Regions from separate parts of the Superficieibacter sp. genome, predicted to be linked through region 1. Evidence: predicted binding sites of a transcription regulator. Region 1 holds the regulator's gene; the other holds the start of a gene.
What was found. The regulator ArgR, encoded in region 1, controls arginine synthesis, uptake and breakdown. The targets are predictions, from matches to a motif close to ANTGAATAAAAATACANT.
Positions count from the first base shown of each region.

Region 2: the regulator ArgR is predicted to act here: its motif matches at 1,478-1,495, upstream of argF (ornithine carbamoyltransferase).

Region 1 covers NZ_DAMAPU010000018.1:33,969-38,390, reverse strand. Annotated here, with positions in the region: gene RT197_RS20040 (NAD-dependent succinate-semialdehyde dehydrogenase) at 1-386, shown strand, start outside; gene RT197_RS20035 (barstar family protein) at 430-702, shown strand; gene yhcN (peroxide/acid stress response protein YhcN) at 760-1,023, opposite strand; gene argR (transcriptional regulator ArgR) at 1,400-1,870, opposite strand; gene mdh (malate dehydrogenase) at 2,288-3,226, shown strand; gene degS (outer membrane-stress sensor serine endopeptidase DegS) at 3,284-4,354, opposite strand.
Region 2 covers NZ_DAMAPU010000025.1:26,097-30,518, forward strand. Annotated here, with positions in the region: gene RT197_RS21690 (YhcH/YjgK/YiaL family protein) at 1-399, shown strand, start outside; gene argF (ornithine carbamoyltransferase) at 445-1,449, opposite strand; gene rraB (ribonuclease E inhibitor RraB) at 1,615-2,034, shown strand; gene miaE (tRNA isopentenyl-2-thiomethyl-A-37 hydroxylase MiaE) at 2,084-2,848, shown strand; gene RT197_RS21710 (topoisomerase II) at 2,858-3,580, shown strand; gene RT197_RS21715 (GNAT family N-acetyltransferase) at 3,783-4,286, opposite strand.

The sequences.
Region 1 (4,422 bases):
CGGGCGGGAAAGCGCACGCGCTGGGCGGTAACTTCTGGCAGCCGACGGTGCTCGGTGACTGTAACGATGGGATGAAGCTGGCGCAGGAGGAAACCTTCGGCCCGGTGGCGGCCTGTTTCCGTTTCACCAGTGAAGATGAAGTGGTCCAGCGCGCCAACCATACGCCTTTCGGCCTGGCCGCTTACTTTTATACCCAGAGCCTGCCGCGCGTCTTCCGCGTCTCTCAGGCGCTGGAAAGCGGCATGATTGGCGTCAATGAATGCGCCGTCTCGACCGAACTTGCGCCGTTCGGTGGGGTAAAAGAGTCCGGGCTGGGCCGTGAAGGGTCCGTGCTGGGGCTGGAAGAATTTCTGGAAGTGAAAACCCTGCACATCGGGGGATTATAAGCAGCCGGGCGGCAAACGCCGCCCGTCAGGTCTGGATCGGGCAATGAAAACCACTACTTTTGACTTTTCGACGATTAAAAACCAACACGATTTCTTTCGCGAATTCGCTCGCGCCTTTGATCTGCCGGAACAGCAGGTCAGCGATCTGGATTCGTTATGGGACGTGGTGATGGGCGCGCAGCTACCCCTGCCGCTGGAGATCGAGTTTGTGCATCTGTCAGAAGCCAGGCGTCGGCGCTTCGGTGCGCTCATCCTGTTATTTGATGAAGCGGAAGAAGAACTGGAAGGGCAGTTGCGCTTTAACGTGCGGCATTAGACAAAAAAAAGCCCCCGGCGAACGGGGGCAAGAGTCGTCAGACAAGACGACGAGGGTTTACTTGTACAGTTCTGCGGTTGCGTGCCAGTGGTCGCCGGTACGCGCTTCAATGATACGGTAGGCGGATGCGCCTTTTTCATTCGCTTTTTCGTTCAGCATGGCACGCATATCCATTGGTGCGGTGCCGACAGCGCTTACCGAAACGGTGCCCAGCGCTTCGCGATTCAGTGCCTGATCGCTGGAGATAGAATCAGCGGCGAAAGCGCCAAAAGAAACAGCGGAAAGGAGGCCAAGAGCGGCTACAGTGGTTTTGATTTTCATCGTGTTCACCTCATAAGAATTTTTTCATCAGGGTCTTATTTCGTGACCCTCATCACAAAATCAAGTATACACTAATCACGCGAATAATTAATAACAGGCTAACTATCACTCGCGTCAATATGTTTTAACGATGTTATTTTATATAGCCATAAGAAATAAAAAATGAGGTTTTTGTGCGCGCCTTGTCAGGAAAATACAGATAAATCAGAAGGATGAATGGATTAAGCTTTTCGTGCTTTTTAGCGTGGAATCATTCGTTTTGTGAATGAGATGCAGCGTGATATCGCACTAAGTGTTAAAGAAAAGGCAGGGGATAATCGCGTTAATGCAGTGGGGGAAAGCCGACCCCTTCAGTTGGCCTGAAGGGATCTTGCGCTTAAAGCTCCTGCTCAAAGAGGACGAGGATCGCTTCGTACAGCTCTTTAACCGTAAAATCACGGGCAGGCGTGGTGAAAATGGTATCGTCACCGGCAATCGTACCGAGGATGCCTTCCGCTTTACCCAGCGAATCCAGCAGGCGGGCAATCAGCTGCGCGGCACCAGGGCTGGTGTGGATCACCACCACGGCGTCGTTATAGTCGATGTCCAGCACCAGGTTCTTCAGCGGGCTGGAAGTGGTTGGCACGCCCAGTTCTGCGGGCAGGCAGTAGACCATTTCCATTTTGGCGTTGCGGGTACGCACCGCGCCAAACTTGGTCAGCATGCGGGAAACTTTGGACTGGTTGATGTTATCGAAGCCCTCTTCCTGCAACGCCTGAACGATCTCTCCCTGAGAACTGAATTTTTCTTCTTTTAGCAGCGCTTTAAACGCTTTGACTAATTCTTCTTGTTTAGTCGAGCTTCGCATAAGTCACCCATATTATGGCGGTAGAAACAACATTATTATGCATACTGGTGAATTTTTATGCAAACGTTATGCCGTGGTAATGGCGGAAATAATGTTATGAAAGGGCGTGATTTTATCAAATTTCATTATGAAGAAACATGTTTCTGTCACGGGAAAGGGATTGGCTTAAAAGTAAATTAATTGTTATCAAAATGATGTTGTTTTGATTAGCCTCCCCGGTGTAATGTAACCGCGTGTTGATACGTTACCTGAAGTGACACTCTCTCATACGCAATACATATTGTGCTTTTTCCAGTCACAATATTGCGCGTGATGACGCATTCCAGATGCATGGCATTTGTATTTGCTGGCGTCGTTAACTACTGTCACTGCAACGGATTTACGGTCAATTTAATTAACCATAATAAGGAGTTTAGGATGAAAGTTGCAGTCCTCGGCGCTGCGGGCGGTATCGGCCAGGCGCTTGCCCTACTACTAAAAACCCAACTGCCTTCAGGTTCAGAACTCTCTCTGTACGACATCGCGCCAGTCACGCCCGGCGTAGCCGTCGATCTTAGCCATATCCCGACTGACGTTAAAATCAAAGGTTTTTCCGGTGAAGACGCCACTCCGGCGCTGGAAGGGGCTGACGTCGTGCTGATCTCCGCAGGCGTAGCGCGTAAGCCGGGTATGGATCGCTCCGATCTGTTCAACGTTAACGCGGGCATCGTGAAAAATCTGGTGCTGCAAATTACCAAAGCCTGCCCGAAAGCCTGCATTGGCATCATTACTAACCCGGTGAACACCACCGTGGCAATTGCGGCTGAAGTGCTGAAAAAAGCGGGCGTCTATGACAAGAACAAACTGTTTGGCGTGACCACGCTGGATATTATCCGCTCCAACACCTTTGTTGCGGAACTGAAAGGCAAAAAGCCGACGGATGTCGAAGTGCCGGTCATTGGCGGTCACTCTGGCGTCACCATTCTGCCGCTGCTGTCGCAGATCCCTGGCGTGAGCTTCTCCAGCCAGGAAGTCGCCGATCTCACCAAACGTATTCAGAATGCGGGTACGGAAGTGGTGGAAGCGAAAGCCGGTGGCGGGTCTGCCACGCTCTCTATGGGCCAGGCGGCGGCACGCTTTGGTCTGTCGCTGGTACGTGCGTTGCAGGGCGAGCAGGGCGTTGTTGAGTGTGCCTATGTTGAAGGCGACGGTCAGCATGCGCGCTTCTTCTCGCAGCCGCTGCTGCTGGGCAAAAACGGCATTGAAGAACGTAAATCTTACGGCACGCTGAGCGCATTTGAGCAGCAGGCGCTGGAAGGTATGCTGGAGACGCTGAAAAAAGATATCCAGCTTGGCGAAGAGTTTGTGAATAAATAAGCATCACCGGCCCGGCGGCACCCTGCCTGCCGGGCCAGTTATCGTGTTACCCGCGTGCTAGTTCCCCGCCGCCGGGTACTCCTGAATAGTGACATCCAGCTTCAGCTTTTTATCCTCACGCATGACTTCCACCGGAATGACCGACCCCGGACGAATCTCCGCCACCTGATCCATCGTCTCCAGCGCGGAAACGGCAGGTTTGTTATTGACCGATACGATCACGTCGTTTACCTGAATGCCCGCGTCTGCCGCCGGGCCGCCCGGTGACACTTCATTGACCACAATCCCCTGAATTTGATCGATGCCGCCACCCTGCGCGTGCAGCGGCGCAATTTCACGTCCGCCAATACCGATATAGCCACGGATCACCCGGCCATCGCGGATCAGCTTATCCATAATTTTGGTCGCTAGCTGGAAGGGAATAGCGAAACCAATGCCTTCCGGCGTCTCGCCATCGTTGCTTTTATCAAAGGACAGCGTGTTGATGCCCATCAGTTCGCCAAGCGAGTTGATCAGCGCGCCGCCGGAGTTGCCGTGATTAATGGAAGCATCGGTTTGCAGGAAGTTTTGCCGCCCGGACGGGTTGAGGCCGATACGCCCGGTAGCGCTGATAATCCCCTGAGTGATGGTCTGACCGAGGTTATACGGGTTGCCAATCGCCAGTACGACGTCGCCAATATGCGGGATGCGCTTGCGGTTAATCGGAATGACCGGCAGGCCGCCGGTGGCGGTGATTTTGAGTACCGCCAGATCGGTCAGACTGTCCGAACCGACCAGCAACGCTTCAAAAACGCGCCCGTCCTGAAGCGCCACGATAATCTGGTCCGCATCATTAATGACGTGTTTGTTGGTCACGATATAACCGCGTTCATCCATAATCACCCCGGAGCCGAGCGTGCGGATTTCAAGCTGATTATGGCTGGAACTGTTCAGCCCACGGTTATAGACGTTGACTACCGCAGGCGCAGCGCGGCGCACCGCCTGATTGTAGCTGACCGGTGATTCATCGGTGCTGTCATAGCGCGGCGTGGTCGGGTTATTCCACTGGCGTAATGAGGGCATGACCGCCAGTAAAAGGCCGCCGACAATTAAGCCAATAGCTATTGAACGTAAAAGCTTCGCGAGCATGATGCTGATATCATTGATAAGTAGGCCGCCGCAGCATACCACGACTTATCCGGACATCACACGCGGGC
Region 2 (4,422 bases), on a different contig from region 1:
CAGGCGATTGAGCACATTAAAGCGCACGTTACCGATGCCACGGCGACCGGTAAGCATGATATCGACGGCAGCCGTCTGTTTTATCTGGTCTCGGAAGATACCACCGAGCCGTTTGCGCAGCGTCGGGCGGAGTACCATGCGCGCTATCTTGATATCCAGATCGTCTTAAAAGGCCAGGAAGGGATGACCTTCAGCACCCAGCCGCCTGCGACGCCGGAAACCGACTGGCTGGCGGATAAAGACATTGCCTTCCTGCCGGAAGGTAAAGAGGAAAAAACCGTGGTGCTGAACGAAGGGGATTTTGTGGTGTTTTATCCGGGCGAAGTGCATAAGCCGCTGTGCGCCGTTGGCGTGCCTGCCCAGGTGCGTAAAGTGGTGGTGAAACTGCTGGTGGAATGAGAGTGACCAGAGCGCGCGGGTTTGTCGCGCGCTCCGGGGAGGGTTTTACTGCGCCAGGGTCGCCACCATTACCGCTTTGATGGTGTGCATCCGGTTTTCCGCCTGATCGAACACGATGCTGGCGGCGGACTCAAATACTTCGTCGGTCACTTCCATCCCGCCATGCAGACCAAAGTCCTGCGCCATCTGCTTGCCGAGCGTGGTTTGATCGTCGTGGAATGCGGGCAGGCAGTGCAGGAATTTGACCTGCGGATTGCCGGTGAGCTGCATCATGTGGCTGTTGACCTGGTAATCACGCAGCAGGGCGATACGTTCGGCCCATTTCTCTTTCGCTTCCCCCATCGAGACCCAGACGTCGGTATAAATAAAGTCCGCGCCTTTCACTCCGCTGGCGACATCGTCGGTCAGGGTAATTTTACCGCCGGTCTGTGCTGCCAGCGCTTTGCATTCCGCAACCAGGCTGGCTTCCGGCCAGCAGGCCTCTGGCGCAACCAGACGCAGATCCAGCCCGGTCAGCGCCGCCGCTTCCAGCATGGTGTTACCCATGTTGTTGCGCGCGTCACCGGCATACACCAGCGTCATCTCGCTGAACGCTTTCCCCGGCAGATGCTCCTGCATGGTGAGTAAATCCGCCAGTAGCTGCGTGGGATGAAATTCGTTGGTCAGGCCGTTCCATACCGGCACGCCCGCAAATTCGGCCAGCGTCTCGACGACTTCCTGACCGTGGCCGCGATACTGAATGCCGTCGTACATCCGGCCCAGCACGCGCGCGGTATCTTTAATTGATTCTTTATGCCCAATCTGGCTTCCGGCGGGGCCAAGGTAGGTGACCCGTGCGCCTTGATCGTATGCGGCAACTTCGAAAGAGCATCGGGTGCGGGTCGAGTCTTTTTCGAAGATGAGCGCGATGTTTTTACCGCTAAGCTTTTGTATTTCCTGGCCCTGTTTTTTATCCGCCTTTAGTTTAGCGGCGAGTTGCAGCAGCGTATGAATTTCAGCAGGCGTGAAGTCGAGCAGTTTTAGAACGTGTTTCTGATAGAACGAAGTCATCTTTTCCCTCTCATGACACAGGTCACTTATTGAATTAAAATTCAATTTATATGTATGAATATGCAATTGCAACCCCATTTCAGAAATCTTTGCTGGATCGGCTGGAGGCAATGTCAGCGGTGTGTGACAATATAAGTAACTGCGGCAATTTATGAGGAATCAGCCATGGCAAACCCGGAATACCTGGAAGAGCAGCGCGAAGAGACGCGTTTAACGATTGAAGAGTTGATTGAAGACGGCAGCGATCCTGATGCCCTGTACACCATCGAGCATCACCTTTCCGCCGACGATTTCGACACGCTGGAGAAATTTGCGGTTGAAGCCTTCAAGCTGGGCTACGAAGTCACCGAGCCGGAAGAGCTGGAAGTGGAAGAGGGCGACACGGTGATCTGCTGTGACATCCTCAGCGAATGCGCCCTTAACGCCGATCTGATCGACGCGCAGGTCGAGCAACTGATGAACCTGGCTGAAAAATTCAACGTTGAATATGACGGCTGGGGCACTTACTTTGAAGATCCTGACGCTGAAGAAGGCGATGAAGACGATCTCGATGAAGATGAAGACGACGACGGCGTGCGTCACTAAGTCTTAACTCCGGTGCGGCAGCCCGTCTGCCGCGCTTTCAGGATGATTCATGGATTACCTGCATATACTCTCCCCGATTAATCAATTTCTGCTCTGTAAAACGCCCCAGCCGTGGATCGATAAAGCCCGCGATCCGGCGAATCTCCCCCTGCTGCTGACCGACCACATGGTTTGCGAACTGAAAGCCGCGCAAACCGCGATGCTGCTGGTGCGTAAATATGTTGCCGATAAACGCGGCGGCGATGAACTGCTGGCATGGCTGCAACCGTATGAAGCTTTTACCTTCCGTGAAGGGCCGGAGCCGGACTTTATCGCGCTGCATAAACAAATTGGTAAAAGCGTTATGCCGCGCACCGACGATCCGTGGGGTCGCCAGCTTATTGACAGTATGGTGTTATTAATCAAAGAGGAACTACACCATTTCTGGCAGGTGCGCGAGGCGATGGCGGCACGTAACATTCCCTACGTCAAAATTACCGCCAGCCGCTATGCTAAGAACATGCTCAAAGAAGTGCGCACTCACGAGCCGCTGACGCTTATCGACAAACTGATTTGCGGGGCTTATATCGAAGCGCGCTCCTGCGAGCGGTTTGCCGCACTTGCGCCGCATCTGGAAGAGGATCTACAGAAGTTTTACCTCTCTTTATTGCGTTCTGAAGCGCGTCACTATCAGGATTACCTGACGCTGGCGCAGCAGATAGCGGGTGAGGATATTGCACCACGCGTGCGCCATTTTGGGGAGATCGAAGCGGCGCTCATTACCCGCCCGGACGACGAATTTCGTTTTCACAGCGGCGTCCCGGTATACGTTTAAGGAAATCACATGAAAAAATGGCACATCGCAGTGCTGGCCGGGGTTATCGCCTTCGTTGCCTTCTTCTGGCTCGCCAGCCGATCCTCGTCTAAAACGGAAGATCAAAAGTTCGACGAGATTGTCGGGACGATGCCCACCTACCAGGTTTTGAAAGAGCAGGATCCGCAGCTCTGGCAGCAGATCCGCCAGCGCGCGCTGACGATGCAAAAGGAAGGCAAAAAAGAGCAGGAAATTGTTGATGAGATCCAACCGCAGGTGCTGAATCTGCAAATGAAGCGTCTGCAAACCGCGCCGGATGAAAACGTGGTGGCCTATATGAAAATCAATATGGAGCAGACCGCAGCGGTGCAAAAATCCAGTGATGATGACTGCTACCGTTTCTTGTTCCCGGAAGTGAAGGGCGGGATTAACCCGGTGCGTATTGTGTCGCAGGAAATGTTTAATCGCCGCATGGAAACCGACGCCGCAATGATGCGCGCCGCCGTCGGCCCGAATAAGCATACCGTTACGCCACAGGAGCGGCGGGATGCGCAGCAGGATATTCAGCCGATTGCTCAGGCGCTGAGCCAGAAATACGGTGCGGATTTGTCGATCATGTCCGATCCGCGCACCGGCGTGGGTAAAGAGAAGATCACCTGTAATATTGTTCAGGATCTGTGGAATAACGTCCTGAAATTGCCGCAGGATAAAGCCGCAGGCGTGATTCGTTTCGCGATTGATTCAGCGAAATAATAGATTCAGGGTCGACAAGACCCTGAACCGGATTTTATCTTTTGAGCGGCGCTTTTTATTGTTTCAGCGCCGTTTTTGCCGAATCCATATCAATGGATAAACCACTTTATTTGTCGCATGGCTGAATAAGCAAAACGGCTGGAGCCCGTATCGGTTTCCAGCCGTTTTTTATCGCAGAGAAGAAAAGCCGCGCGCGGGCGCTTTAAAGATCTTTTAGCATCCTGACTTCACAATCCACATGCCCGGTACAGCCGAGCGGGCCGTCAATATGGCGGAAGCCGAGATGTTCGTACAATCCTACCGCCTCTTTCAGAAACGCCGTGGTTTCCAGATAACAGCGGGTAAAACCCTGCTCGCGGGCATGATCCAGCGCGAGCAGCGCCAGTTTTTTTGCCAGCCCCTGACCGCGCGCCGACGGCAAAAAATACATCTTCTGTAGCTCGCAGATATCCGGCTCGCTACAGGCCAGCGGTGCCACCCCGCCGCCGCCCACGACGTTCCCATCCTGTTCGACCACCCAGTAAGCGTAGCCCGGCTGGCTATAGAGCTGATACAGCTCATCCAGGTTGGGATCGGCTACCGTATAGCCTTTGTCAGCGGTAAGACCATATTCAGCGGAAACCTGACGAATGACGGCGGCGATAGCCGAATTATCATTAAGCGTCAGGCGACGCAGCGCGAGGGTTTGCGGCGCAACTACATTCATAACATTACCCAATACACATCACATATTTATACATTGATTTAATACCATTCTCATGGGGGCAGCGCAAGTCACTTACAGAGCGGCAAAAATCTTTTTTCAGCCGATAATGTCAGAGGGTATCGTATTCCCGCCAGCG